3 regions of the Dehalobacter sp. DCM genome follow, and region 3 is predicted to be linked to each of the others. Evidence: riboswitches for the same ligand, from Rfam matches in the RefSeq annotation. Region 3 holds a riboswitch; each other region holds the start of a gene.

Region 1 (6,945 bases), 1.0 Mb from region 3:
TAAATATTTTATTAGATCATTTTCCACTTGTTTCTTATGCCCCTAAAAAGGAAAATCCAAAATTTCTTGGGATCAAAATGCTAAGCTGCCATAGCAGCCGTCTTTCCCCAGATTACCTTTATGTGTGTAACTTCACAAAAGCCGTTAAAATAAGTCAGTCTTTTCCGAACCTCTACTTATTATGTCCCCGGGACGGTTTACAGGAATACGTGGCTGACAACGCTTTGAGAAGAGTGATTATGTTTGACGGTAAGATTAATTATGATTCGTTTTTTAGGTTTAAGGAGGTTTTTAAGACTTTCAAGGAGTGGGAAAGCAACATGCAGCGCTCTCTTATTGCTGGCCGCGGCTTACAGGATTTACTGGATATCAGCGAAAATATCATCGACAGTCACATTGCTGTCGTTGATTCGGGATTTAATCTTCTAGCGTATACGCAGCATACGGAGTGTGAAGCCCCCCTGATTCTTGGTCTGCTGACTCAAAATCCCCGTGCCAATCACAAGCTGCGTTATCTTAACCTATCCTGGGAATCATGGAGTCAAATGCCAATAATTATTATTGGGACAATACAAGATAACCGCAATTATATCCATGCTTTGAAAGTGCTGAACAACATCGCCGGCAATCCGGTATTGGTCGTCCTGACATGTCATTGCCGGCAATTAACTAAAGGGCAATATGACAAATTTTCAATACTTCTCGCGAAACTATCCTGTTCCATAAACACGCTGGGAACGCCCTCAACTCCTTCTTTCCAATTGGTTACATACAGTCACGGTAATGTAGAAAACTGATTGTTGTCATCTAGTGACTATGCCGGTGATGAATGTTTGGCGTGTGCCCATGCCAATGTTCTGTCTCTTCGTGTTGGTGGACATGCGAATGATAGTTTTTTTCCAATTTCGTATCACCCTGATGACTGTGGGTATGATGCCCATCACTATGGCAATGCCGGTGTTCATGTTCGGTATAGTGATGTCTGTGCCAATGAACATGGTCTTCTTTTAATAACAAAATGGCACCCAGTATCATCACAGGCATTGCGACAATAAACTGTATTTCCGGAACCTCTCTATATAAGGCGATGGATAAAACAGCTCCCAAGAAAGGCGCAATGCCATATAAGGCGCTTGTCCGGGCTGAGCCCAGTTCTCGCATGCCTTGAATAAAGAAAACGATACTGCAGCCATAGCTTAGACACCCCAAGAACATTGCCATTACCGCATAGGACAAATGCGGAAATGGCTGTCCGATAATTTGCGCCAGGAGCAGAGAGAATATTCCTGCACACGAACCTTTGATGGCAACAATCATATATGGATCTTTAGCTGAGATATTCCGTGTAAAATTGTTATCCGCGCCCCACAAGCCGCAAGCGGCGAGTACCCCGACGGCACTAAGGGAGAAACCCCATTGCCCGGAAGTATTCCAGGACAGCGCGATGCTGGCAACGGCAATTAATAGAACTGCCCCCCAAATACGCTTCCCGATGTGTTCTTTAAACACAATCCCGGCAATAATGGTTGTCGCCACGCCTTCAAAATTTAACAAAAGGGCAGCTGTCGAAGCAGGTGCCTGTTTCAGTGAAACCATCAAGACAATGGGAGCGGCTATTCCGCCGGATGAGATGGCCCCGATCAACCATGGCCAATCCTGTTTAACAATTTTTGCTTCACGGCAACTGCCTTGATCAGCCTTAAACAAAACGCGCCAAAGCAACATCCCCATACCGCTGCCTATGTACAAGAATCCGGCCAGCGGTACAGGGGCAATATCCCCTAACAGCAGCTTTGCCAAAGGGACACTGGCCCCGAACAAAGCGGCGGCTGCGATAATCTGCAAAATAGGAAACCAAAACAATCTATTTTGTTGATTTTTCATTCTTCCAATCATTTAATGCCTTCCGCGCCTCAGATATGGTCATCGCCGATTCTGTCAAAGCAAAATCATCTTTCGCCCTCAGTATTTCCATTAGATGCCCAATTCGCGGCAGCCTTAAGTTAACACTTCGAATCGTTTCCTTTTCTGAAAAGACTTCTTTCGGCGTCCCTTCCAGAATGACTTTTCCTCGATCCAGGACATAAACAAAATCGCAGTAGAGCGGAACAATATCAATCTCATGGGTCGAGATAACAATGGAAAGCCCAAGTTCATTTTGGGTTTCCTTAAGAAGTTTCATGATCTCACTGACTCCCATCGGATCAAGCCCTGCTGTCGGTTCATCCAACACCAGTATATCCGGCTCCATAACAAGCACCCCGGCAATAGCCACCCTTTTTTTCTGACCGAAGCTGAGAGAATGGGTCGCTTTATTCTTCAGATGGGTTATTCCTGTTCGCTCCATCGCGATTTCCACTCTGCGGCGAATTTCCTTTTCCGGTAATTTCATATTAACGGCCCCAAAAGAAATATCTTGATAAACATTAGCGGAAAAAAGCTGGTTATCCGGATCCTGAAAAACAATACCAACCTTCCTGCGCAGTTCCTGCAGTCCTTTTTTTGTATAATCAAGCGGCGTCTCTCTGAAGAATACTTGCCCGGAGGACGGTTTCAAAATCCCGTTAAAGTTCAGAAACAACGTGGATTTTCCGGCGCCGTTACTTCCTAATACCGCGGTCGTTTCCCCTTTTCTGATGCCCAGAGTAACCTCATCCAAAGCGCTGGTCCCGTCGGCATACGTGTAAGATAACATTTGCGTTTCCAGTATGCAGTCCTTCATTAGAGCAAACCTCCCCAATACTGTCTGGCCAGCAATACCGCTGTAATCAAACCAACATTCATTATTATTGTTGCCAGGAAACGCCGCCAAGAGAAGGGCGCTATTTCTTCCAACACGGCGATTTTGCCGTCATATCCCCTGGCTTCCATCGCCGTATACATATCATCTGAACGTTTGTAGGCCCGGATAAAAAGCGTTGAGGCCAACATCCCTAACGAACGATACCCTGCTTTCAGGCTCGAATAACCCAAGCGGGAATTTTGAGCCGTATACATGGTCTCCGCAGTTTCCATCAGCACAAATATAAACCGGTAAATCAAGCTCATCATTTCCAGCATAAGCTGCGGACATTTCAGCTTGCGCAGTGCGGACAGCAGATCAACCATCGGCGTATTCAAAGACAAATAATACAAACAGGACACCGCTCCCAAAGCTTTGAAAAAAAGCTGTATCGCCGTCTCCATACCGGGTTTGGAGAATCCCAAATAAAAACCAAACACTGGAAAAGCCAGAATAAACTGATGCGGATCGTTTACAATTTGAAAAGCGATCATAAGGACACCCAGAATAAGGAAAGACATTGGTATGAGCATCAGTTTAAGAAAAAAAGGGAGGGGTATGCCTCCCTTTTTGACAGTCAACCAGCTCATAATCAATAATACGGTAACCGAAAGCAGGATAGAGTTTGCCCAAAGACAGACACATAACGTCAGCAAAGCAAGCGCCATTTTTTCCATGGGATTTGTTTTACTTAGTTTGGAAGCATAGGCATATTTATCGATATTGATCATCTTTTGATTTCCTTATATTAGTTTTTGTTTTTCTCTTCCCTTTTATAGCGTCCCTTCATATAGCCGAGTCCGTAAAAGAGTATACCGGAACCAAGTGCTGCTTGCAGAGAGAACAGTAAGCTTTCAATCTCTCCGCTGGGCGGCTCAAAAATAGAAGAAAACCACGGCGTGTATTCAGGATTAATTTCAGTAATCGCCGTTTCAGCTTGACCGTCTGCTCCGCCGAATTCAGCGTTTTTGTTCATAACCAGCGGAACAATGGCGAGCAAAATAACGATGGCAATCAGGACAAGATTGGTTGTCAGCCTGCTTTTATTATTCGGCATATTGTTGCTACTGCTCATCTTAAATCCCCCCCAGCAAATACTTTTAAGGAATGAAGTTCGTCGCTTTTCAGGTAAGTCTTGATCGCGTTAAAAATAATAACCGTTAATATGCCTTCACTGATGGCCAGAGGCACTTGGGTAAAGGCAAAAATCCCCATAAATTTGCCGGCTGAGACTGCAATACCCCCAGTTGCGGCAGGGAATGCCACCGCCAGCTGCAACGATGTGACAATGTAGGTAACCAAATCCCCCAAGGCCGCCGCCAGAAACACGCCCAGCCACTCCGGTCCTTTTAGTTTTTTCACCAGCAGAAAAACACCGTAGGCGATAAACGGACCGACAATCGCCATGGAAAAGGTATTGGCGCCAAGCGTCGTCAGCCCACCATGAGCTAGTAGAATCGACTGGAACAGAAGAACAATAATGCCAAGTACGCTCATAACGGCAGGGCCGAACAAGATAGCTCCCAAACCAGTTCCTGTAGGATGTGAACAACTCCCGGTAACGGAAGGTATTTTCAAAGAGGATAAGACAAAGACAAACGCACCGGCCATTGCCAGCAGCAACTTTAGTTTTGGAGACTCATTGGTTATTTTGCGCATGGCGTATAAGCCATACGCGACAAACGGGATGCACAGAACGCCCCAGGAGATACACCAGACCGGGGGAAGAAACCCTTCCATGATGTGCATGGCAAAAACATTTTGAGGCAATAAGATCAGCATCAGGGTGATGCTTGCGACCATTGTTATTCGTTTCGTATTCATTCGTGTCACCTTTCTTCTTGATCTAAACTAAAATCTTCTCATAAAATATTATTATCAAGCCATGTTATTACTTCATTGACACTCCTCATGGTCAAACCATAGTCCGTTTTGTTTTTTCGAATTACAATGATTTCCAGACCCGATTCTAACGCAGCCGAAATTTTCGTATCCGTCCCGCCGGCTTGACCGCTGTCCTTTGTCAACACGACGTCCGCTCCATAGAACTTAAAAAGCGCTTTGTTAATGTCTTTGGAAAAAGGACCTTGCATGGCGACGATGTCCCGGGGTTGAATACCTAAGTCCTGGCATTTCTGTACCAGTCGTCCTTCAGGGAGAACCCGGACAATAAAACGGGCCATGCCCGCAAAAGCGCTATGTACAATACTACCCAATTGGTGACTGCCGGTAGTAACAAAAACATTAACCTTTCGTCCTTTTTCCCGGTGTAATGCACCAACGCGCTCATTAAGACGATACAAAACTTCATCCCAATTATATGTCTGGAATATCAAGGAATTTTCTGGGATGTGGGTTTCAGGTCTTTCTAATCTGAGGTACGGAATATGGAATTGTTCACATAACTGTCTCAGTGAACAGAACTTATCACTCAAAGGATGGCTGACATCAAGAATAACTGAATCCGCCGGCAAACAGTCTTTAACCGTCCAAGCCGACTTCTTAATAAAATTGATCCCCCTGTTTTGGAGATGTTTACTTAATTCAAAAGCTGCCGATGTTTCTCCCAGAAGGACAATCATTTGAACCTCCTTAGCCTATAGATAAAACCGAGACAATGCCGCTCCTTGCCATCCGTGGCACCGCGGCAGTAATCCCTCCATGGATAGCGCCGCTCCTTGCCATCCGTGGCACCGCGGCAGTAATCCCTCCATGGATAGAAAAAAACCTCTACCATGAAAAGGTAAAGGATCTAACCTGTATCAGAAAGCGGTAAGAATTCCGAAAACATAAGGCATTCACCTCCCTAACATCCCGTAGGTAGTTACAGTACCCAGTATGAGCAGGTCTCCTGGCTTAAGATCTTTATCGAATCACGTCTTCCCAGGTTAATCCCAGTGACATTATGTGATTCGACTCCCTCGTACAGTGGCGGGAACCGCGTCAGCTCCAACTGACTTCCCTTTTCAATTCTTGCCCTCGGGCAGGAATAACTCATTACTGTATATTCAATTTGATATATTATAGCATGCTAGCTTAAAACTGTACAGTTTAATTCTAAGCTATTATTCTGCATTTTCGCTCATACCTTCATCCTTTATACCCTCATATTCTTACTGTTTCAAACAAGTCGTCGCCTTTAACGATCAGAATTTTATCCCCCCTACCAGGATTGTAAAAATATGCGAGCACACTATAATGATTTTGACAGCAGAATTAAGAGGAGTGATTATTATGCATATGGCTGACGCATTAATTTCACCGGTCGTTGGAGCGGTAATGTGGACTGCGACAGCAGGGGTTGCTGCCTATTCGATAAAGAAAGTCCAAGCTGAACTGGATGAAAAAAAGATCCCGATAATGGGGGCAATGGGCGCATTTGTTTTCGCTACACAGATGATTAATTTTTCGATCCCGGGTACAGGATCCAGCGGACACCTTGGGGGAGGACTTTTGCTTGCCATTTTGCTCGGCCCCTATGCCGGCTTTATCACGATGGCTGCCATTTTATTGATTCAGGCCTTATTTTTTGGTGACGGCGGGTTGTTAGCTTATGGCTGCAATGTATTTAATCTTGGTTTCTATACGTGTTTTCTTGCTTATCCACTGATTTACAAAACCATAACAAAGAAAGGAATCTCGCCCAAACGCATTCTTGCCGGTTCAATGATCGCAGCGATTGCGGGTCTTCAGCTGGGGGCTTTGAGTGTGGTATTTGAGACATTCTTGTCTGGAAAAACGGAACTTCCTTTCAATGCTTTTCTACTCATGATGCAGCCGATCCATCTGGCAATTGGCATTGTTGAAGGGCTTGTAACCGCTGCCGTAATTTCCTTCGTTTGGAAAGCCCGGCCTGACTTGTTGGAAAAATCGGCAGTAACTAATACTTCCGGTACCAAAGCAATTAAACGTGTTGTCATCGGCTTCTTGATCGCTGCCCTGGTGATCGGCGGCGGTGTTTCCTGGTTTGCATCTGCTAATCCCGACGGACTGGAATGGTCAATGGAGAAAACCGCAGGCGTCACGGAACTGGAAGCAACGGACGGGATTCATGGTTTTTTAGCCGGAATTCAAAGTAAAACGGCTTTTTTGCCGGATTATGGTTTTAAAACAACAAATACCGAAGCTCACACTGAACCGGCAGCAGAAACCGGAGATACTTG
Region 2 (11,932 bases), 600 kb from region 3:
GTTTTTAATAACGCAGCTATTTCTTGATACTGAACAATTCTTGAGATTCCCAAAAAAACTAGCAAGAAACAGTGTATTTGTTCCAATTCAAGCAGGCATCATGCCGATAGCCGACCTGCGATTTGTTGAGAAAATGGTGAAGCTTTCCAACACGCGAGTACCTAAAAAACTTGGTTTAATATTTACGATCTGCGATTGCTATCAAACGGCAATGGGATGTTATACCGTTTCAAACGTTTATACAATGTTGATCTGCCGATTCCCAATAATTCCGCTGCTTTCTCCACGTGATAATTTGTTTCGTCCAGGGCACTTTTCGTTGCTTCAATCTCCAAAAGACTTAAATTAAGTGGTTGCTGTCCTGGAGACACTGGTGAAATTTCAGCTTCGAGCGAGTGTATTTCCTTGGGCAGATTCTCAATTTCTATCATGCTGCCCTTTGCTGTACTGGCAGCATATATCATGGCTTTCTCCAACTGGCGTACATTCCCCGGCCAAGCATAACGCAGCATCGCGTTCGTGGCAGCTTTGCTGATCCCGGGGCGATTCCAGCCCATTTTCATACAATATTCTGTTAAGAAATGGGTGGCAAACAGCATAATATCGGAGCCGCGCTCTCGTAGGGGAGGAATATCGATTTTTAACGTCGATAAGCGGAAAAACAAGTCAGCCCGGAAAAGATGCTCTTGGACAAGTGTAGCCAGGCTTTGATTTGTGGCCGCAATCAAACGGAAATTAACTGGGCGCAGCTCATTGCCGCCGATCCGTACCACGTATTTATCTTCGAGTACTCGGAGCAGAACAGCCTGTAATTCCAGGGGCATATCACCGATCTCGTCCAGAAAAAGTGTGCCGCCGTTAGCCATTTCTATTTTACCGATGCGGCCCTTTTTCTCGGCCCCGGTAAAGCTGCCGCCTTCATAGCCAAAAAGTTCGCTTTCAACTAATGTTCGCGGCATTGCTGCACAATTCAAGGCGATAAAAGGGCCATTCGGATAACAGGCATTATGGATAGCCTGGGCAAATAATTCTTTGCCGGTACCGCTTTCACCGGTCAAGAGGATATTTTCTTCCGAAAATGCAAATTGCATCGCTAATTCCTTGACACTTTCAAAGACAGTGCTTTTGCCGACCATGCTGTCAAACGTAAATTTAGCAGCAGTACTGTTCTGACGAGCGACATAATCACTCATGTCTTTGATGCTGCTGATCCTGATAACAGCACCTTTGGGAATGGTGCTGCTGCTTTCAAACACCGGACGGGAACTGAAGAGGAAATGGCGTTTACCCTTCAGCGTTTGAATGGAATCTTCTATATAATCCAATCTTTTTCCTTGAAGTGCCTGCTTGAGCCAGCGGCTATTGGCTGTATAATGGTGGATATTTTTGTTTCCGGTTTGTTCTTGATCTAAGTCAAGGTAATGCTGTGCTTTCAAATTGGCCCGTACAATTTCGCCGGATTTGTCAACGGTAATAATGCCCTCATCCAGGAAGTTAAGCGTAGTCTCCAATATATCGCTGTTGGCTGTCAGACGCTCATTTTTGTTTTTCAGGGTCATCTGCTGCCCGATAGCCAGGGCGATGGAAGTAACCCAGCCCAAAGAATGCGCTTGAATTGCATGAAAACCTTTATCCAAAATAATATCGGATTGGGGCAAAAGCAAAAGAAGACAACCAATCAGGTCACCGTTTTCGTCAAGGATTGGCGCGGCGGAACTGATATTCATACTGGCTTCATAGATATAATTCTCGGCTCCGATCAGTTGGACCGGTGTCTTATGTTTCAGTGCCAGGACATGGGCCATCGTTCCATAAGTATCTTCGGAAAAAAGGGTGGAGGATTCACCGGATTCCAGTTTTCTTCCTTCCCGGATAAGTTCTGCACCATTCTTGTCATACAAATAGAAAAGGCATTTCGATATCGACACAAGCGGTTTATAGGTTTGGATTAGCGGTATCGTCGTATCAATCAACACCTGGTTCTGGGTGAGTATCTTTTTAAATTCGTGAGGGTCTAAATTAGGTACATTGATTTTATGGGGGTCAATACCCTTATTATTTGAACGTATCCATGATTCGGCAACTTCTGTGCGCATATAGGAATTGTTTAGCGGGGTAAGACCATCGTTAAAAAAGCGCTCTTTACACGCAATGATCGCGGCCCATTTTTCCTCGGTGATCAAGTTAGGTTGACTGATATCCTGAATCATGTTTTTTCCTCCCGAACACGAAAAACCATTAATCAAACATAATAATAAACCGCCAAATACGGTATTGCATTGACATCACTGCCATTATACCATATCTGGCGGTTTTTCTAACTTATTTGGATATGCTTATCTACTGCCATCGATAAACAAGTATCAAAGACTCTAGATGTTATTTGTTCAGTGGGATATCGCCGATATTCAAGCTATCGGTTAAGGCGATGGCCTCTTTGACGACAGGTTGAAAACCTGGGGCCTCAATTTTTAACGTATAGGTGCCGGCATTGAGTTGGCGGAACCAGAAATCACCGAAATCATCGCTTAAGGTTTCGGCAGTGAAGCCATTCGGCCCCGTCAGAGTCACTTTGGCGCCTTCAACGATGTCATCGGCAATGGGATCCCACACCTCGCCGCCAATAAACAGTTTCGGCAGATTCAGATAATAAACGTTTGGACGTGTGCCCTGTTCCGGCAGCATCACTTCCGCTTGGGCAATTTCTGCGGCAAATTCTTCGGCTTCGCCAAAACGCAATGCTCCGGTGGCGCAAAAATCAACACAGTGCGGCAGTTGGCCTTCGTCAACCAAATGGGCACAACCCGTGCATTTCTGAGCGATATTTAAGCTCTCATTCCAGTAAATGACGCCATAGGGGCAGGCATCAACAAGCTCTTTTTTGCCTTCAGCCTTGAGGGGATCTAGAATGACCAGACCGTCTTCCCGTTTATAAAAGGCATCGCTCTTTTTTACACAGGCGGGGTCAGCGCAGTGCATGCAGGTATAGGGTGTATATTCTAATTTGACCTTGGGTACCTGGCCGTGGGTTTTTTCATTGAGTTTCATCCAAAAATGACCGGTATCCGGCTGCGGCTTGGCATAGGGCATCCAGTCATTATTGACATGCTCATCTTTGCAGGCCAGCTGGCAACCATAACAACCATTGCATTTGGCGATATCGATTACGAATACTTTCATCGTTTTGCCTCCTTACAGTTTAAACCGATTTTCCTGACTGACACCGACGCCTTTAATATATTTTCTGCCAAAGGCTTCCGGATACTGCTTCGCCAATTCGAAGACGTCGACCTTCTCAACATTCACCAGATAGCCGCTGGTGACTTCTCCGGCGACATTTTTAGAAATAATATTCGTCGGAGCGATGAGGTTATTGGCTCCTGAACGGTCGCTGACGCCGGCTTCGATGGGGTCGATACGGGTTCCATGGTCCTGTAGAACGACACCGGGTATAATGCGTTCGGTAACGATAACGCCGCCCAGCACCCAACCCCGGTCATTAAAGATTTTCACGACATCGCCGTCTTTAACGCCTAATTTTTCCGCATCTTTAGGATTAAGCCATACCGGTTCATATTGGTAACCATCCGGTCCGACGACTTTACAGGTGGGGATTTCACGCAGCCACGACACATCATCCAGATTGGCATGAACGCGCCAGCGGGGATGGTTGGAGACGATCAGGTACGGGAATTCTTCACTGCGGGGATGGAGGAAGCTCTCCTGATGGCTTTCACCATAGGGGACAAACTTCGGATAAGGTCCGCGTTCTTGATCGTCGGGGAAGTATTCTGCCAATGTTTCTGAGTAGAATTCGATTTTACCCGTCGGTGTTTTCAGCGGATAGGTTTCCGGATCTCTATAGAATTCTTCGAATCCCATGGGGTCATCCTGCCAACCTTCGGCAGCAGGCATAGCAAAATACTTATTTTCTTTAAATTGTTCATACGTGATATAATCCTTGGCGTCCGTACATTCAAAGCCGATTTTGATCCAATCCTCAATGCTGTTGCCTTTCGTGTATTCTTCGTAAACGCCAAGTTTCTTGGCAACCAGGCCGACAGCTTCATAGTCGCTGACGGACTCACCCAGCGGTTCGATGCAGCGTTCTTCATGATAAACCATTTGGAAAGTGCCGCTGTAGACATCGTTGCCGATATCTTCTTCTTCAAATTTCGTATTGATTGGAAGCAAAAGGTCAGCCATAAGACAGTCATTTTCCAGCCAGGGGTGCTGGGCGATGACCGTCTGGATCTTTTCACTGCGCAGTGCTTGGATCATGCTGTTGCCGCCGTTCCAACACGTCGTCCAGCATGGGGTGTCTGTCCAAACCATGTGGATCTCTTTCGAACCAGGAATAGGATATTGGTACATAACTAATTGGTCTTCCCGCGGCATGCCGGCGAGTGTTGCTCCATACCAGGTCAACGGGTGATCTTCGTCATAATCGCCAAGAATAGCCTTGGGAATCAACGTTTTTGGAATAATGGATTCGGGCGGGATGAATTCCGTGCCGCGGTATGCTTTGTCAATAAAAGCAATCCCTGCGGAGCGAGGACCGGAATTTGTATGCGGATCGCCAAAAGTTCCCCATTCAATAAACTTGAACTGGTTGCGACCGGGAGCACCCAAGCCCTGCATGCTCAAACAGGCAACCTCAAGGCGGGCAGGTTCATGGGAATAAGTGGAGCGGATCATGGAACCGCCGTTGCAATGCGCGATTGAAGTCGCTTCTTTGGCCCATTTTCTGGCTAAGGCTTTTATGGTTCTGGCCGGGATACCGGTAATTGGTTCAGCCCACTTCGGAGTTTTCGGTATCCCGTCTTCTTCACCCAGTACATAATTTTTGAAAATATCGAAGCCTACGGCATGGGTAGCGATAAAATCTTTGTCCCAGGTATCCTCCTGCAGCCAGGTATACATGACCGCCAGCTGCAGTGCGCTGTCGGTATTGGGCAGGATCGGGATCCATTTGTCCGCATGGACGGCACAGCCATAGTTGACATCCGGGCAGATGTAGACTTGTTTGATGCCCAGCTTGGTCAGGTAGAAACAATAATTACTGGCTAATTGTCCACCCCAGCCCCAGGGTGTGGTTTCCATATCACATCCCCAAAAGAGGATCATATTCGTATATTTGGCCATTCCGAGAAGCAGGTTGCCGGTGTAACCTTCGCCGACGGAGTCACAGCCCCACATATGCTTGGCGCCCCAATACCAGCCTTCCCAACTGTCTGGATTACGGGTCTGGAAGGTATACGCGCCGAGAACTGCGAAGAGTTTGGTATGACAGCCATGAGAAGCATGGATCATTTTGGTCTCGCCATGACCATCACCCTCAAGCAGAATGGAGTTCAGTCCATATTCTTTTTCAATCCGGCGGATTTCGGAAGCGATAATATCCGTAGCCTCATCCCAACTGATCCGCACAAACTTGCTTTTGCCCCGGTTCTGTGGATTTCTTTCGCCATTGGGATCCCAGTCTTCTCTTTTCATAGGATACAAAATACGATTGGGCGAATAAGCACGTTTTTTGTAAACGAGACTGAACGGGGGAATGGCAGATTTAAGAGGAACCTCAAAGGTTTCCCCCCTGGCTTCGATTTTCCAGGCATTCAGTTCTTCCTTTGAATACAGCTTATCATACTGCATGGGTCGTATTCTTAAGATTTTGTCGTCTTTTACGTCGATCTCCGCAGTATTGGCACCGGCACCGAAGCCACAAAAACCAAGCCCTTTGTAATATGTTTTGATTTTGTCGCCGTTCATAATTTCTCCTCCTTATTAATTTTTCGCATCGTACGGTCCACAGCGCATACGAATACCTCAGAGTTTATTGCATAATTTATGCCAGGAAAATAAAGCGGAGGAAATAAGGCGTTCTGTTGAGGTGGTGCCTTTTAGTCTCTTTTAGAGACATTGCGATGGAACGTAGGGCTTTGCTTTCTAGAATATCGCTCTTTATCAGAATGTCTCTAAAAGAGACAAAGTCTCCGTTGGAGACATTGTCTTTAGTGCCGCATTTTGTTGCGGCCGGCGGCGATTCTTTCTGATTAGATGATTTTAATCTTATTTTTCTTCAGCCAATACTCCATTTGCAGCAAATAGGCAAAGAGACGAGGCAAATCCATCAATTGGCCGAACCAGGGTTTATTGGCATTCGTGGAGGCAGCGGCTGTCATGGTCAGCAATTTCTTCCTGTCCACCAAATCCAGTAAGGGTGATGCAGCGTCATTTAACCTCTGCTCCAGTTTAGCCGCCACTGCTTGCAGGAACGCCGGGTCATGCGTTTTGGGATAGGGGCTTTTTCGGCGCCAAAGGATATCTTCCGGGAGTACCCCCTCAAAAGCAGCCCGAAGCAAGCCTTTTTCCCTGCCACGGTAATTTTTTATATCCGAGGGAATATTCCAGACATATTCCACGATCCGATGATCACAGAACGGGACGCGGACTTCCAGCCCTGTAGCCATCGTCATCCGGTCTTTACGGTCAAGCAATGTGGGCATGAAGCGCGTCAGGGTCAAGTAACTGATTCGTTTATAGGAAGATGTGTCGCCATCCTCTTCGGCCGGTATTTCCCAAAGTGCTTCCGCATAACGCTCACGGACATAATCAACGGGTTTTATCCGATCGATTAAATCTGGCGAGAGGATCTCCAGACGCGTATCCAAAGCGGCAGCCCAGGGGAAGGTATCCGCTGAGCGCAGATCTTCCCGATGAAACCAAGGATATCCGCCAAAGACCTCGTCAGCACATTCTCCGGAAAGACCTACAGTCACCGTGTCTTTGATTTTTCGGCTGAACAAAAGCAGTGAAGAGTCAATATCGGCCATACCCGGCAGGTCTCTCGCGTGGGTCGCGTCATCCAAAGCATCGATCAGTTCGGAGGGGTCTAAGAAAAGACCATGGTGATCGGTTTGCATGTAACCCACCATCTTTTCCACCCATGGCGCGTCCGGGTCCGGTTGAAAATCGTTCGCTTTAAAAAAGCGTTGATTGCCGGTATAATCGATTGAAAATGTGGGCAGGGATCGTCCTTGATCACGGTATGTCTTCGCGGCAATCGCTGTAATAATGCTGGAATCCAGCCCGCCGGACAGTAAGGTGCCCAACGGAACATCGGAGACCAATTGGCGGGAGACGGCATCCGAAACAAGATGACGGACCTTCACGATTGTGGTCGCCAAATCGTCGGTGTGCGGTTCGTTTTTTAACGACCAATAGGCCCAGGAGGATACGTTGCCCCGTTCAAGCTTCATCGCGCAGCCCGGTTTGACTTCGTTGATATTTCGAATGACCCCATGTCCGGGAGTCCGGGCCGGTCCGATCATAAAAAGTTCGGCCAGGCCTTCGTTATCAAGTTCGGCGGGAATATCAGGATGAGCCAGGAGGGCCTTCAGCTCGGAGGCAAATAGGAAGGAATTGTTTTTCTGAAAGTAAAATAGGGGTTTGACTCCCATTCTATCCCTGGCGATGAAGAGAGTTTCTCTCCGGCTGTCCCATATACCAAAGGCAAAAATGCCATTGAGTTTATCAACACAGGCTTCCCCCCATTCCATATAAGACAAAAGAAGGATCTCTGTATCCGAATGCCCTTGCGGTGAATAGCCTTTAAGTACAAGCTCCCGCCGAATTTCCTCTGTATTATACAGCTCTCCGTTATATGTGATGACATATTCCCAGCCATCCCGAAAACGGACCATGGGCTGCTGACCGCCGATGATGTCGACTACGGCCAATCGGCTGTGCCCAAATGCGATAGGGGTCCTTAAGTACATTCCCCTGGCGTCAGGACCTCGGGGAACTAGCGTATCCACCATGGCATTAATAATTACTCCGGACTCGGACAGATCACGATCCCAGTCCAGCCACCCAACAATACCGCACATTACTGTCATCTCCTCATTCTTTTAAGCTTTATTGATAATGTTTATCATCTATAGTAATGTATGATGATACGCTGCCGGTTTGGAACCGAAAATTTGTATGTATATTGTATTTCGAACGCCATATGTTGCAGCAGGAACCATAATGATTGAAAGGATGAAAAAAACCATTTTAAATCTGCCTAATGTCTTGACTTTTATTCAATTTCCTATAAAATAAATCTATCATTAATATCTTTTACCGGTGTCTCTTATAGAGAAGAATAGGGAATCAGGTGCAAATCCTGGACGGACCCACCGCTGTGAATAGTTGTGATCACTGCAATAGGCCACTGAGAAATTGGGAAGGCGCAGTCATCGGTTAAAACTATGAGTCAGAAGACCTGCCGTTAAAGTTGATTAATTTGAAACGATGGTAAAGTTTCAGTTTTAGGGTAGACCCTTAAAGCTGGAACTTTTTTTATTTGTCCATGGAGGGACTTATGCCGTGAAGCCACGGATGGCTAGGAGCGGCGATTGTCCATGGAGGGACTTATGCCGCGAAGCCACGGATGGCTAGGAGCGGCGATTGTCGGTACTCACAGTAGACAGTGGAGGTTAAATGTCATGGAACCTGCAGTACAGCTAAAAATCAAAGCGTTGACTTTTCCGCCGGCAACGAAGATTGTTCTGAAAGATATTGATCTTACGATCCAGAAAGGAGACTTTGTTGCCATTACCGGTGAAGTCGCCTCAGGCAAATCCATGTTGCTTCATTGCATCACGGGGGCTGCAGTTAAGTTTTTCAACGGGGAAATAAACGGTTCCAGCAGGGTAATGGGACGAGACACCCAAGAGATCCCATTATCGGGGATGTGCGATTATATCGGTTATATGATGCAGGAACCTCAAAATCAAATGATCAGCATCAGTGTGGGGGAAGAGGTCGCTTTCGGTATTGCCAATATGAATCTTTCCTGGGAAGAGATAACCAGGAGAACGCATCATTACCTTGAATTTGTAGGGTTAACGGATTTTCATGATCGTAAGACGGATGAATTGTCCGGCGGGCAAGCCCAACGCGTCGTATTCGCCAGCGTTCTGGCAATGGAAACTCCTATTCTTGTTTTAGATCAACCGACGGCAGAACTTGATAGTCAGGGGAAGAAGGATCTTTATGCGTATCTTGGCTATTTAAACAAGGAAAAAGGTGTCACGGTGATCATGGTAATGGATCGGGCCCGCGATATTCTCCCCTATGCCAATCGTGTTCTGATCGTGGCCGACGGGACAGTCAAGGCGGAATACAAACCGCATGAATACCTGCAGCAGCTGCAAAATAAGGCGGTCTGGAAAACGACAAACCGTTTGGTATCGCAGTTTAAACCTCAAAACAATCTATCGGAAGAAAAGATAATCGAGGTCAAGGACCTATCCTTTACCTATAAAGGAGTCTTTCTTGGCTGTGAAAACATTAATTTAGCCGTCTCCCGCGGGGATTTTATTGGGTTAGTGGGCCTGAATGGGTCAGGCAAAACGACATTGCTCAAGTTGATGGAAGGCTTGCTCATGCCGGATAAAGGGTCAATCGTGATGTTCAACCAGGCTTTGACCAAGAAGAATTTAGCCGCCTTACGCAGTAAAATTGGTTTCTTGTTTCAAAATCCTGATTTTCAGATATTCGCCAACACGGTTAAAGACGAGGTCGGTTTCATTTTAAAAACAAGGAGGCTGCCGCAAAAAGAAATTGAAGCAAAGGTGGACAGGATATTAGCGGTTACCGGTCTGGCTGAGTATGCCGATTGTCATCCGCATCAGCTTAGCCGCAGTCAGCGTCAGAAATTGGCAATTGCCTCGATTATTGTTGGCGACCCGGAGATAATCATCGCAGATGAACCAACATCCAGCTTAGATGAGGAACAAAGCGCCCTGATTATGGAATTGCTCTCCCACTTGCATGAGCAGGGCAAAACGATCATTCTCGTAACCCATGATCTCAGTGCAGTGCAAAAATATACCAATCGAATCATTGTGATGCGGAAGCACCACGTTGTACTGGATGTTCCGAGCAAAGATATGGATTCCTGCAAAGAAGACTTGATGGACTTGGGGCTCGATGTGCACCAGAGTGTTTATTTTCCAGAGGATGGTATTGCCTTATGAGCGTCATCGAAAAAATTGATCCGCGTTTGAAATTCGTCTGGTGCGTTACGCTGATCCTTACCGCGTTAACCGCACGGAATATGCTCATGGCAATCGGAATTATTGCCTTAATTATTCTGACGGATTGCGCTTTCACTCAGAATCTGAAAAAATACAAAATCCTGTTGCCGGTGATCGTGATTGTCGCCTCTCAAATCCTGGTGATTCAGCTCTTGTTCTGCCGGGAAGGACAGCTTGTATGGCAATGGGGAGTTCTTTCGGTTTATTCGGGAGCCTTGCCATATGCCGCTTTAGGGATTTTTCGTACGGCGGCTGTCACTTTGGCGGCTGTTCAGTTTATGACTTGGACGTCGGCTGTAGATGTGACATTGATGCTTATCGCTTGGCGCGTGCCCTATCGCTATGCGATGCTGACTGTCATAGCTGCCCGCTTTTTGCCGCTGATGAAAAAGGAATACCAAGCTATTTCGGAAAGCCAGTCTGTGCGAGGAGTTCCTTCTGAGGGCATCGTGAATAAAATCAAGAACCTTCCGCTAACATTGATGCCGCTGCTGTATCGTGCCATTCAGCATGCTTCAGACATTGCGCTTTCGATGGAATTAAAAGGCTATAGCCGAAACCCACAGCGGACATTTAGGAAACAACTGCATTTAAGAAGTTGGGAAGCCATCAGTATGAGCGTTTTGGGACTATGCGTTGCGGCCTTTATCTTTATCTAGTATCCCCGTATCTCATATCTCGTGTGTATCATCCATACCATAAAAATTTATTTACAATATCAAGGAGGAAAATCATGAAAAACACATTTTTTAGAACAGACACCAAAGCACTCGTAGGATCCGTATTACTGGGTATTGTCTTTGTCATTGCCTGCCAGGCCACCGGATTCCTGGATAACCTTTTGCCTACAGGAAAGGCAGGGATGTATTTAATTAATGGTACGGTCTGGGCATCCTTTACGGCACTCATTGTTCTGCTTTATAAACAGCCGGCCGGTATCATTGCCGGAGAGGTTGAAGCCGTGATTTCCATATGGTACAGTCCGCTCTGGATCGCCTTTATTTTCGCCAATGCAATTGGGTCGCTCGCCGTATCGTTTGTCGCAGCGAGATGTTCGATGGAAAAATGGTGGCATCATATTCTTGCCATGTTTCTCTGCAATGTTCTAGGGAACATCTGTGTTGGCATTGGCTTGGTAATCATATTCGGCGTGCCGGTCAAGGTTGCTGTCGTGGAATCCCTGATCGTAATTGCTGTTTGCTGGCCGTTGTCAACGATCATCACGAAAGTGGTTTATGACAGTATTAAAAAGTCAGGATTGGTTCGATAATTCAGACGATATAAACTAATTCAACAGAATACGAGGTATGCCTATGAGTCAGGACTTAAGAGATTTTCTTCAGCAGCTTGAACAGGCCGGTGAAGTCAAGTATATCCCCGAGGAAGTCAATCGAGAGTATGAAATCAGTACGCTCGTTATGGAATTGGAAAAACAGCACCGCTACCCGGTCATCGTTTTTAATAAAGTCGCAAACAGTACGTTTCCGGTAGTGACCAGTATTTTAAGTACCCGTGAGCGTTTAGCCAAAGGTCTCGGCGTCGAGGCTTCCAAAATATCGGAAACGTATGCCAAACGGATCAAAAACCGAATCGAAGAGGTCAGAGTCATCAATGAACCACCGTTTGCCGCCCATTGTCTCACCGGCGACGCCATCGATCTGTATAAGCTGCCGATCCCGGTACACTTTCCAATCGATGCCGGGCCCTACGTGACCTCCGGTCTGTGTGTCGCCAAAGATCCTGAGAGCGGAGTGGAAACGCTGGGCTTTCATCGCATGCAGTTAAAAAATAAAAATACATTGGGGATTTCACTACATTCCCGTCAAAGACTCTGGGAATATTTC
Region 3 (11,932 bases):
GGTATTTATCATTCTTATAGCCAATCATCGAATCCAATGTGTTGATCGCCTTATAGAGAAAACCTAAGGGTGCACCGCCGAACAGTATGAAGATCATGGGAGCGATCACACCGTCGGACAGATTTTCAGCGACTGTTTCGACAGCACCTTTGGCAACTTGCGGTGCATTCAAATTTTCGGTATCCCTGCCGACGATCCAGGATAACTTTTTCCTGGCTTCGGCGAGATCATTCTTCATCAGCTCCGCATACACTTTCATGCTTTCATCCCGTAGTGCCCGTGTTGCCAGAATCTGATAACACATGATCGCCTCCGCCGCAAATCCCAGCAGCGGACTGATCGACTTCAGCAACATAAGCAGAAGAAGAGGGACAAGAAAGGATATACCCACGACACCAACCGTTAGAATAATCCCATAAACATATTGGTTGCGGTCGGAGCCGCAGCTTAGCCGACGCAACACCCGCTCACCGCCGGAAATCATCCGGCCGATCAAACGGATTGGATGCGGTAGCCAATGGGGATCTCCCAGTATTAAATCAAGTAGGTAGCCTGTAAACAAAGTCAGTAATGTCAGCATTCTTTATTACCACGTCATCCTATTCCATATATTACTAAATTTCATGTGTATTTACAGCACTTTTTTCATTAATTCCCAGTTTTGTTACGGACTGTGCTTTATGGGTTTTATTCCAAGACAGTGGATCGATGATCAGGTGATAGCCTTCACCGTTTTTAACCTGCCAATGATAGAAGTCAACGCTTTCCGGAGAATAGGCTTCCAATAACGCCATGATGGTGCCGCCGTGAATAATGAGGGCGATATGACGGATCCCCGCAGTTTCAATTGTTGCCATTACCTTGGTAAAGCCGTCGAGGCAACGGGCTTTAAATTCATCGGCACTTTCCCCACCGGGTATCTTTCCCTTTCCCTCACTGTCCAACCAGCATTGGTATTCCGGGGTATCTTTCAGCTCATCGTATGCTTTATTCTCAAAAAATCCAAAGTTGTATTCAGCAAATGCCTCGACAATAGAAAACGGAGCGTCAGGATAGATCAATCCTCTGGTTTGGTCGCAACGGATCATCGGACTGGAAAACACATATTCGACAAGCGGATAAACTTTAGCATCAATCTTAGCTTGAAGTTCCGCAATCCCTTGAGCACAGAGTGGTTCATTGGTTCTGCCAATATAACGTCTCGCGATATTTCCTTCAGTTTTAGCATGCCGGATCAAATAAAGGTGGTATAGGTGATTATTATCCATTGGCATCACCCTTGATACAGGACGGGATCCCGCAAAAGACACGGTAGACCCGATCGGCTTGTTGTGCCAGTTGACATAGAATACGTCCGACGGCTTCCTGAAGCTCCCGGCTTTCACGGACGATCGGCACTACGGCTGAACTTAATTCATCACTGATGACAACGATTGCCGGGTTTTTGGCAATGCCTTCCATGATGAACGGCTGCGGGTCAATGCCGCTTTCCCGCAAACGTTTGACTAGATGGTGAAAATGATTGATGACTTTGCGTTGGAATGCCTCTTCGATACGGCAGACTTCACCGTCGCTAATATCGTCGGCTTGGATAGGAAGCAGACGCAGTGCGCAGGCCAGTTTACCCTGACTGTTTCCTCCGATAATCAGAATCATGGCAAAATACCTCCTAAAACAGCAGCAATCGTCAGAATTCCGGTTTCGCAAATTACAATGTAAAACCCAGCCAAATCACCCGTAATTCCCCCAAACTCTCTCTTCATCATCCGATAAAACCAGAGGAAAGAAATCATGACAAAAAGGAGCGCAAAAATGGCCGCAATAACATTAATATACACCATGGCGCAAGCACAGAAGAGGATAAACACAGCGAGTATGATCCGCAGCGCCTTCTTCGATGCATAGTCAGCAAAAATTGAAGCCAGTCCGGTCGTCCGGGCACAGGGAAATGCAACAACGACCATAGCGCCTATCGAACGTGAAAGGAAAAAACTAATAAAGACGATAAATAATAAATGCTGAGTTAAGAAAATCTCATACCACGCCGCAAACTGAACGAGAAGCAACGCGGCCGTATAAATGAGCGCAAACGCACCGACATTCGGGTCTTTCAAGATGCGCAGTTTCTCTTCCCTGTCTTTATGTGAATTTAACGCATCGATCGTATCGCAATAACCATCCAGATGGATCCCACCGGTAATGAGCACAGTCATCAATACAGCAAAAGCGGAAAACAAAGCCGGACTAAAGTAATAATAATTGCAGACAGCGAGGAGAGCCGCTAGGATCAAAGCGATAACTATACCGACAAATGGAAAAAAGACAAAGGAATAGCGCATGTTTTTATCGTTCCAACTGATTTGCGGCATCGGTAATTTGGAGTACATGGAAAAAGCGGCAACAAAGGATTCAAATAAGGTCTTTAACATGGGGCAAATCCTTCTTTCCTTTATGTATAACAGGAATAGAACAAACGGCTTCGAGTACGATATCGGCGTTGGTTCCGATCATCGTGTTGAGCTGTCCCAGAACCGAGATATAGTCCATCGTAAACGGGTCGTAGTCCGTAATGTCGGAGAAAATTGTATTGGTAACAATAACCAGGTTCGGTATGATCTGCGCCAAAGTTTGGATATCTGAACTGATTCGGTCAAACGCTTGTTTCGCATTCAGTCGCTGAAAATACATTTCATTGGCAATCAGATTGCCTAAGTCTTCCAGTAACGCACAATCGATGCCGACAAATTGCGAGGGGCTCTCAGCAAGATGATAAGCGAGCTCAAAGGTATCAAAACCTTTTCCGTGACGCATCAAGCGGTGTTTGACGACCCGATTGCGGCATTCGTCGTCGCTGACCGTCATAGTAGCTATATAGGCAATTCTTCCTTTATTGAGGTTAACGGCAAGATTTTCTGCCATGGCTGACTTTCCGCTGGCCACACCGCCGCTGACTAAGGCAATCACTATCAGTCACCACCTGCTTAAATAAATACGTTATCGAATCGGGTATTCTTCATTCAACTGCATATCCTTATGCTTTCGGCATTGCTCAATGAACGAGCGAGCAAAATCGGTATTCCCCCAAAGATGCATGTGCGGATAACCAACGGCGAGGTGCTCATTGGCATGGATACAGTTCCATTGCGCCTTACCGGAAGGTCTTTCGGCAATAAACGACTCGCCGTTGAGGGTTGAATCCGAGTAATGAAATTCATGTGCATTGATACTCTCCCCTTTTTTGCAGAGAAGATTATCGTGCTGCGCAGTCAAGGTAATGTAACCAAAACGGTGCAGTCTGTCAGTCAGCGTAGCATTTCCCTTAAGAAAACCCGCCATTTCACACTGATTGCCGTCTTTGTCCTTTATCGAATCCAACAGGTACATAAATCCGCCGCACTCGGCGATACACGGCGTCTCTTTGTCCAATAAATTACGGATCTGCTGCAGCATTGTTTTGTTCTCAGCTAATTCCTTGGCGAATATTTCAGGATAACCGCCTCCTAAGATAATTCCGTCACACGCGGGTACCATCTCATCCTTCAACGGGCTGAAATACTCAATCCGAGCCCCCATTTGCTCCAGCAATTCCAAGCTGTCCTGGTAATAGAAACAGAACGCTTTATCTCTGGCTACCGCAAGGGTCACCGCGGCAATATTCTCTATGGGATAATCGCAATAATCAATTTCTTCATTTTCCCTGGCTATTTCCATCATCTGGTCTAAATCAACGGATGCTAAAGCCTGGTCGGCAAGAAGATCAAGCTTATGCTGAAGGTTTTCTACCTCTGCCGCGGTAATCAGGCCTAAATGCCTGCTTTCTAATGAACATTCTGACATTTTGGGGAAATATCCGATAACAGCAATGTTCGTTTCGTGTTCAATCATCGATTTATATGACGGATAGAGCGCCGGTGACAGGTTGTTAAGGATTACCCCCTTTACTCGGCTGTTCGGACGGAAATTGCTAAAACCCTGGATTTGAGCTGCTATAGAGAGGGCAGCTCCGGCGCAGTTAATAACGAGGATAACCGGTGTTTTTGTCACTCCGGCCAAGTGATAGGAACTGGCAGTGGTTTCTCCGATACCCAGGCCATCGTAATAACCCATAACGCCTTCAAGGACAGCGATTTGTGACTCTCTTGCGTTTTTAACCAGCAAATATTTACACACGTCTTCGGGCAGCAGAAACAAGTCCAGATTACGTGATTTTGTACCAATTACTTCGGTATGAAACATAGGATCAATAAAATCCGGGCCGCATTTAAACGCAGAGGGTGTTAGGCCCTTCTTCATAAATGCCTGTAAAATAGCACATGTTATGGTCGTTTTCCCGCTGTTGCTGCCAGCAGCAGCAATCATAATACGGGGGATCTTAGCTATCATGATATCGTCTCTTTTCCTTTTTGATGATCGTCGCTCCTAAAACGATTCTGCGACGCACGTTCTTCTATGTACAGAAAAACTTCTTTAAGCGCGGCGGCTAAAAGAAGTTGATATACATTCCCTGCAATCCTTGGTCGATTTGCAGATTGCGTATGCAACACCTTTCATCCTCCGTGAAAAAAGTGCTTATTGTGCTCAGGCAGGTCTTCCGACTTGGTTTCAGTACAAATTCAGCCTTCCCATTGTGAACAGTGGCAACTTTGAATTTGCTCCACCATACGGCGGCGGGACCGTACAGGCATTTCACCTGTTTCCCTATTATTGCATTAATGCAACCTAAGCAGATCAATTATATCAAAAGAAAGAATCTCTGTCCACCAGCGGATACAATAATTTGTATATACATGGTAAGTATGCTATAAATATACTGAATCTGGCCTTGTACATCCTGACAGGTTTTGTTAATCTAGTACCAGGTCAATCAGAAACTTTCGTTATCACACTTGGGGGGAATGGATAAATGCAGCAAAGCCCTGAGAATCACGTGATTATGGCCAAAGAATTAAGCAAGCGTTTTGGCGATTTCACAGCTGTCGATGGAATAAATTTCTCAGTCGGCAAAGGTGAATGCTTTGGTCTCCTGGGGCCCAATGGTGCCGGTAAAACTTCGCTGGCCCGCATGATCTACGGTTTGTCGCCGTTGACTGAAGGTACTCTGTCCGTATTTAATCAGGATATTACGCTGCATTCGCGAGAGATTAAAACGCGGATCGGTGTGGTTCCTCAGGAGGATAATCTTGATCCGGAATTAACGGTTATCGAGAATCTTCTGGTATATGCTTCCTATTATCGGCTTCCCCGCGCTGTTGCCAAAGAACGGGCAGAAGAGATATTGACCTTCATGGATCTCTTAACCAAAAAGAAAGCCGTTGTTGATGAATTGTCCGGCGGTATGAAACGCCGACTGACGATTGGCCGTGCTTTGATCAATAATCCGGAGCTGCTGATACTTGATGAACCGACCACCGGTTTAGATCCGTATGCCCGACACCTTGTCTGGCAGAGGCTCCGCCAGTTGAAAGAAAACGGAACCACAATGCTACTGACGACGCACTACCTGGATGAAGCCAGTTATCTTTGTGACCGTCTGATTATTATTAATCAGGGCAAAATTCTGGAGCAAGGTGTACCCGTTGATCTGATCCAAAAACATGTCGGGAGTTATGCGCTGGAATTAGGTATTGATCCGGAAAACCAAGCTCTACTCCTGGAGTGGGGTCAGTCCTGGTTAAAGACCTCCCAGCACATCGGCGATGATCTGGTCATGTATACGAATGAGGGCCAACTTTTAACAGAAAACTTGAATCATAAAATAGCCGAGGCCCATTTGCCTGTCCGCTACCAGCGGCTGAGGCCGACAAATCTGGAAGACGTCTTCCTCAAGCTGACTGGTGAAACGCTCTCCGGTTCCCATTCGGAGACAGAAAACAATTAAAGCAGGTAAGTATATAATAGAGTCATTAATGACGCTTTAGGAGGGTCAAATGCTTAAAGCAAGCGCGATATGGACAGACATTATTATCCAGCTGTTTAAGCCGGATATCAGTTTTGCTCTGGTCTACAAAGTGTTTTTACGGAACCTGAAGGTTTTCGCAAAGACCTGGAAAGCCAATATCATGTTTAATTTTCTGGAGCCACTGCTGTATCTATGGGCCATGGGGTTTGGTCTGGGCGTCTATATTACCAAGATCAATGGCCTTTCCTATCTGGACTATCTGGCACCCGGTCTTATCGCCTCGTCCGCTATGTTTGCAGTCACCTATGAAATGACCTATAACAGCTATACACGAATGGTACGCGAGAAAATCTTTTATAGCATGGCCGTGACGCCGGTCAGCATGGATGATGTCGTAATGGGTGAAATCCTCTATGGAACGTTTAAGGGAGTTCTCTACGGTGCGGTCTTCTTTATCGTCGTGGCGCTGTTCGGAATCGCTCAGTCTTTCTCTTGTCTGTTATTATTTATCCCATTAATGCTGATGTCGGTAATTTTCTCCAACCTTTCGCTGATTTGGACCAGTATAGCTCCGAACTATGATTCTTTCGGTTATTTCTTTACCCTTTTCATATCCCCGATGTTTCTGTTTGCAGGAATCTTTTTCCCGGTTGAAGGCCTGCCTCAGGCTGTTCAGTTCCTGCCGTGGCTGACGCCGCTTTACCACGCCGTTGAGTGCGTTCGGCCTCTTGTTTTAGGACAAGTATCATCAGCCATCATCGGCCATTTAATCTGGTTAACGGTTGTCACGTTGATCACACTGCCTATCCCGCTGGTTATGGTCAAGAGGAAACTGATTCAGTAGAAATACTATTTGTATATTTTATTTCGCCAATAAACACATGCAATCCGAGCCGCTATCGTTTCTGAAACCACACCATCCTTCGCCCGTCTTTGCACAATGTCTTTTATCTCTTCGCGTTGGGTACCGGACAAATCTATTTTCATTTCCCATCGATTCACATAATGCCGGGTGGCTTCCTCGATCGTCCGCGTACTTTGACGCTGGGTATCAAGGTAGGTGATTTCCGGGTACAGCTTTCTTAGCCAAAGATAATTTAAGCAGCAATAGAGTGCTTTATTTCCATAGATATCTGCGTGCTGCTGACCGAAAAACAAACTTTTCAATTCATCATTAATGGGATCGCTGTGTTCAACAAAATGACAGAGAAAGCCATTTTCACTGCTGGCTGCAATAATCTTCTCCAAACTTTCCCGACTGAAGATGGCCGGTGACATAATGGCGGTGACCAAACTGAACTGATGCTGCCATTGAAGTTCTGACAAGTCTGCATCATGCCAGTCTAATTGGATGAACTCCGTATTGGATATATTTTGACCGGCAGAATATTGTCTGGCGTTTTTAAGCATATTTGCTGAAATATCCACGCCAACAACGTGATGTGCTTTACCGGCAAATTCGGCGGCAAACCGCCCGGGTCCGCACCCTATATCCAAAACAGTGGCATTGTGGTGCAGCAGGTGTTTGTCTTCTAATAGCGCGATAATTTTGGAGATCCGTTCGTCTGGGCGATCGGTTGAGAATTCATCCACACGGCTGTCCCAGGATTCGGCACTTCCCTCTTTATAGCTTTTCTTTCCTGGTCCCTTACTCTGCCATAATTGATCAAAGTAATCGATACTCATGATGACACCTCAATACAAAAATTTCTATTCCATTTTACCATAAAAATAATTAATTCCAATTGTCGATTGCGGGTCCTATCGGTTACAATAGTGCTTGTGCAAAATGTAAACAGTTCACTGTACTCCGTTTAAATAATAGTGTAACGTAAGCTAATCAGGCTAATGAGGAAAATGAGTTATATCGTTAAGTAATGCAGTTATATAGTAAAGGAAGATTCGATGAGTATTTTAACCGTAAAAAATTTGAGCCATGGCTTTGGCGACCGTGCTATCTTTCAAAATGTCTCTTTTCGTTTATTAAAAGGTGAACATATCGGTCTGATTGGGGCTAATGGTGAAGGCAAATCGACGTTTATGAATATTGTCACACGCCAACTGGAACCCGATGAAGGTCAAGTCGAATGGTCCAAGCGTGTTCGCGTCGGCTACCTGGATCAGCATGTTGTTCTGGAAAAGGGATCGACGATTCGGGATGTTCTGAAAGATGCTTTCCAGTATCTTTTTGCGCTGGAGACCGAGATGCTGGCCATCTGTGATAAAATGAGCGATGCGTCACCGGAAGACCTGGATGTTTTGCTCGAAGATATGGGTTCCATACAGGAAACACTGAACGATAACGATTTTTATATGATTGACGCAAAAGTGGAGGAGACTGCCCGGGGTTTGGGTTTAGTGGATATCGGCTTGGATAAGGATGTTGATGACTTAAGCGGCGGCCAACGAACCAAAGTCCTGTTAGCAAAGCTCTTATTGGAAAAGCCGGATATTTTATTATTGGATGAGCCGACGAATTATCTTGATGAACAGCATATCGAATGGTTGAAACGTTATTTATTGGATTATGAAAACGCGTTTATCTTGATTTCCCACGATATGCCTTTCCTTAACAGCGTTGTCAATCTGATTTATCACATGGACAACCAGGAGTTAAATCGTTATGTCGGCGACTATGACAACTTCTTGAAAGTATATGAAACAAAAAAGCTCCAGGTGGAGGCCGCTTATAAAAAACAGCAGCAGGAAATTGCTGACCTCGAGGATTTTGTGGCGCGCAACAAAGCCCGTGTATCCACGCGGAATATGGCCATGTCACGCCAAAAGAAGCTGGATAAAATGGACCGGATCGAGCTGGCTAAGGATAAACCCAAACCGGTTTTCAACTTTAAAGAAGCCCGGACTTCGGGCAAGCTGGTCTTAAGGACAACGGACCTTGTCATTGGTTACGGAGAGCCTCTCTCCCGCCCGATCAGCATCTCACTGGAACGTGGCCAAAAAGTCGCGTTAACTGGGGCCAACGGCATAGGAAAAACAACCTTGCTAAAAAGCATCCTCGGATTAATTCCGGCGATTTCAGGACAGGTCGAGCTCGGCGAGTTTCTCTATCCCGGTTATTTTGAACAAGAAGTCAAAGAAGCCAACTATAATACCTGTATCGAAGAATTCTGGAAAGATTTCCCCGGCTATACCCAGTATGAAGTCCGGGGTGCTCTAGCGAAATGCGGTCTAACCACCAAACACATTGAAAGTAAAGTATTAGTCTTAAGCGGCGGCGAACAAGCGAAGGTGCGTCTGTGTAAGCTGATCAATAAAGAAACCAATTGCCTCCTGCTCGACGAGCCTACCAACCACCTTGACGTTGACGCCAAAGAAGAGTTAAAACGCGCGCTGAAAGCGTATAAAGGCAGCCTTCTGCTCATCTGCCATGAGCCGGAATTCTATCGGGATATTGTCACTGAAGTATGGAATTGCGAGTCCTGGACGACAAAATTATTTTAAGACAAATAAGAATTTGCGAAATCGGTAGCGTTTAAGTCTTTTGGCTTTCTGTGCTATTCCTTGCAGGGAGGTTCGCATCAATTTCTCCTATCTGCCTGTCCGGTTGATGTTTCCTTTGCAAGCTGCATACTCCTGTTAACCCCTTCCCCATGTGGCCGGCTTTCCCGTCCTCAGCTAAAATTTTACCGGGCTTTGAGTTGCCAGAAAGCCACTGCGCTTGCTGCAGCAACATTCAGCGAGTCCACGTTATGGGACATGGGGATACGCGCGGTGTAATCACAGTGGGCAACCGTGTTTGGTGCCAGTCCATTACCTTCTGTACCCAGTATGATAGCAAGCTTTTCCTGGGCCATGAGCTGCGGATCGTCTATGCTGACAGCGGTATCACTTAAAGCCATGGCAACGGTCTTAAAGCCTAGCTTGCGCAGACTCTCCATACCCTGCTGCGGCCAATGAGAGGGCTCGCTGCCAATACGAGCCCATGGCACTTGAAAGATGGTCCCCATGCTCACCCTCACCCCACGCCGGCATAGTGGGTCACAGCATGAGGGAGTAAGCAACACGGCATCTATGCCTAGCGCCGCAGCCGAGCGAAAAATAGCACCGACGTTGGTAGAGTCCGCAATACCTTCAAGCACAGCCACTCGACTTGCACCTGCGCACGCCTCTTCTACACTGGGTAGGTGAGGACGCCGCATGGCACACAGCACACTGCGTGTCAGCTGAAAGCCAGTCAGTCCTGCGAGCAGGTTGCTATCGGCAGTATAGACGGGGATATCTCCGCAGCGGGTGATTATATCGTGGGCCTGCCCTGCAATGTATTTGCGCTCCATCAAAAGCGAAATAGGCTCGCATCCAGCGTCGAGGGCAAGTCCAATTACCTTGATACTCTCCGCAATAAAGATGCCCATTTCCGGCTCCATACGGTTGCGTAGCTGCGTTTCCGTCAGGCGAGCAAAGACATCCAAATTGGGCGATGAAAAGTCGCTTATTTCAAATATGTTTGACATCTTATCCCCCTATTAATCCCTGTCCATCTTTCAATTTGCCTTATAGATAGTCCATGGCTCTCCTTCAAGTCTTTCATATATGAGTTTCTTTGGTCTACTGGAAACATTTGTAGCTATAGAGTATAGTCAACCTTGCAATAATCTTTGATTTTTGACGAAATTGCCGCCATCCTAAGGCATATCCCACTTGCTTTTAAACAATCCGCTCTCCCCCTACCCCTGATATCTATTTGTAGTTTCTATAACCACTATCCGTTGAATAAGATTCTGAGAAGTATTTTCCTACTACTGCGAAGAAATACTTATAACTCATTTCGTCCGATCCATGGACGGCACGGCCTTTGCACGATATGTCGTAGAACGTCCAGGTATTCCCGACGCGCCCCAGCCACATGTATCATCCTCCAAGTGTCGGGAAAACCGTGTTCTCTGATGTGCCACGCCCCGCGAAGCCAGAGTCGGTCACGGATGACCGACCCTTAAATTTCTTCTTGTCCAGAATCCAAAACTCATGTAGCAAACTTCTTGACAATCGGTATAAACATAGTAAATTGATGTCTTGTACATCCTTTAGGTGTTGAGACATGCCCCATTCCATAGCGACTATGATAAGTCGGATCATTATTTTCATTAGCCATTTCGAAGCAACCACTCTCTTCAACCCATTTTTTCAAAGCAAAATAAGCTTTAGTCTTCTCCTGTTCTTCATCATATGAAGTAGTCACTGCATATAATCCTCCAGGAAAATCAAATACTTCGTACCCATTTGTATCTGTTAAATCTTCTGGAATTGCATATAACCATTCAGGTCGTCCTGTTATTTCATTGTTCCACCAAAAATCCTTTGGAAACAATAATCCTTTCTCTTTTGCGGCAATTGTAGGCCACCATTTGCCGAACTCCCAAATGTCTTTTTCTCCTGAACGAGCCATTCTGGCTGCAGGCAATTCAATAATCCTGTGTTCCATTTCACTTAATCCTCCAATTGCTAATGAGAAGGTGAATTGAGGACAAACTTTCAGTCTTATTCTTTTATTATTGCGAGCGACTGAGGGGGTCACACCAATTCTTTAAATGCACGCGTAAACGAAGAATGTGATTCGTAACAGTATCTTAAAGAAATATCAATGATTTTATCCGTACCATGCTGTACATCATATCCTGCTAAAGTCAATCTCCGTTTCATTATGTACTCAGATAAAGGTACTCCAATAATAAATGAAAACAGTCATGCATTCTAACGCACAAAACGTTTAAGGAATACCCTGACCCATATTATTCTAATGCGAAGTTTACTGCCCCTAGTGCATGAAGCAAAGTTGTATCAAATAACGGAACAGTTGAGTCCCCAGGTTTTACTAAGAGGCCAATTTCTGTACACCCTAGAATGATTCCATCTGCACCTTCTTCTATTAAATCTTCTATGATTCTTTTATATCTGACTCTTGATTCATCAACAATCTTTCCTAGGCATAGCTCATTATAAATTACTGTGTTTACTATTACCCTATCGATTTCCTTTGGAATCAAAACTTTTATACCCTTAGCCTCTAAACGGGAT

Evidence for each region. A riboswitch is a leader RNA that binds a small molecule or an ion and turns the genes downstream of it on or off. The one in region 3 is predicted to bind cobalamin.
Region 1: another riboswitch for cobalamin. It lies ahead of LPY66_RS06580 (precorrin-6A/cobalt-precorrin-6A reductase); the one in region 3 lies ahead of LPY66_RS11240 (cobyrinate a,c-diamide synthase).
Region 2: another riboswitch for cobalamin. It lies ahead of LPY66_RS08585 (ABC transporter ATP-binding protein); the one in region 3 lies ahead of LPY66_RS11240 (cobyrinate a,c-diamide synthase).

Annotation. Positions count from the first base shown of each region.
Region 1 covers NZ_CP092282.1:1,381,934-1,388,878, reverse strand. Annotated here, with positions in the region: gene LPY66_RS06610 (hypothetical protein) at 1-797, shown strand, start outside; gene LPY66_RS06605 (DMT family transporter) at 808-1,884, opposite strand; gene LPY66_RS06600 (ATP-binding cassette domain-containing protein) at 1,865-2,722, opposite strand; gene cbiQ (cobalt ECF transporter T component CbiQ) at 2,722-3,513, opposite strand; gene LPY66_RS06590 (energy-coupling factor ABC transporter substrate-binding protein) at 3,531-3,857, opposite strand; gene LPY66_RS06585 (energy-coupling factor ABC transporter permease) at 3,854-4,606, opposite strand; gene LPY66_RS06580 (precorrin-6A/cobalt-precorrin-6A reductase) at 4,645-5,364, opposite strand; cobalamin riboswitch at 5,608-5,795, opposite strand; gene LPY66_RS06575 (energy-coupling factor ABC transporter permease) at 6,017-6,945, shown strand, end outside.
Region 2 covers NZ_CP092282.1:1,822,894-1,834,825, forward strand. Annotated here, with positions in the region: partial or broken gene LPY66_RS20990 (methylenetetrahydrofolate reductase) at 1-160, shown strand, start outside; gene LPY66_RS08565 (sigma-54 interaction domain-containing protein) at 183-2,210, opposite strand; gene LPY66_RS08570 (4Fe-4S dicluster domain-containing protein) at 2,380-3,180, opposite strand; gene LPY66_RS08575 (molybdopterin-dependent oxidoreductase) at 3,193-5,769, opposite strand; gene asnB (asparagine synthase (glutamine-hydrolyzing)) at 6,054-7,889, opposite strand; cobalamin riboswitch at 8,112-8,291, shown strand; gene LPY66_RS08585 (ABC transporter ATP-binding protein) at 8,493-10,028, shown strand; gene LPY66_RS08590 (energy-coupling factor transporter transmembrane component T family protein) at 10,025-10,747, shown strand; gene LPY66_RS08595 (hypothetical protein) at 10,822-11,358, shown strand; gene LPY66_RS08600 (UbiD family decarboxylase) at 11,402-11,932, shown strand, end outside.
Region 3 covers NZ_CP092282.1:2,425,070-2,437,001, reverse strand. Annotated here, with positions in the region: gene cbiB (adenosylcobinamide-phosphate synthase CbiB) at 1-580, opposite strand, end outside; gene LPY66_RS11260 (histidine phosphatase family protein) at 615-1,268, opposite strand; gene LPY66_RS11255 (bifunctional adenosylcobinamide kinase/adenosylcobinamide-phosphate guanylyltransferase) at 1,261-1,656, opposite strand; gene cobS (adenosylcobinamide-GDP ribazoletransferase) at 1,653-2,429, opposite strand; gene LPY66_RS11245 (bifunctional adenosylcobinamide kinase/adenosylcobinamide-phosphate guanylyltransferase) at 2,410-2,964, opposite strand; gene LPY66_RS11240 (cobyrinate a,c-diamide synthase) at 2,995-4,383, opposite strand; cobalamin riboswitch at 4,565-4,738, opposite strand; gene LPY66_RS11235 (ABC transporter ATP-binding protein) at 4,904-5,878, shown strand; gene LPY66_RS11230 (ABC transporter permease) at 5,928-6,743, shown strand; gene LPY66_RS11225 (class I SAM-dependent methyltransferase) at 6,749-7,585, opposite strand; gene LPY66_RS11220 (ABC-F family ATP-binding cassette domain-containing protein) at 7,805-9,361, shown strand; gene LPY66_RS11215 (TrmH family RNA methyltransferase) at 9,544-10,371, opposite strand; gene LPY66_RS11210 (GyrI-like domain-containing protein) at 10,881-11,339, opposite strand; gene LPY66_RS11205 (aspartate/glutamate racemase family protein) at 11,647-11,932, opposite strand, start outside.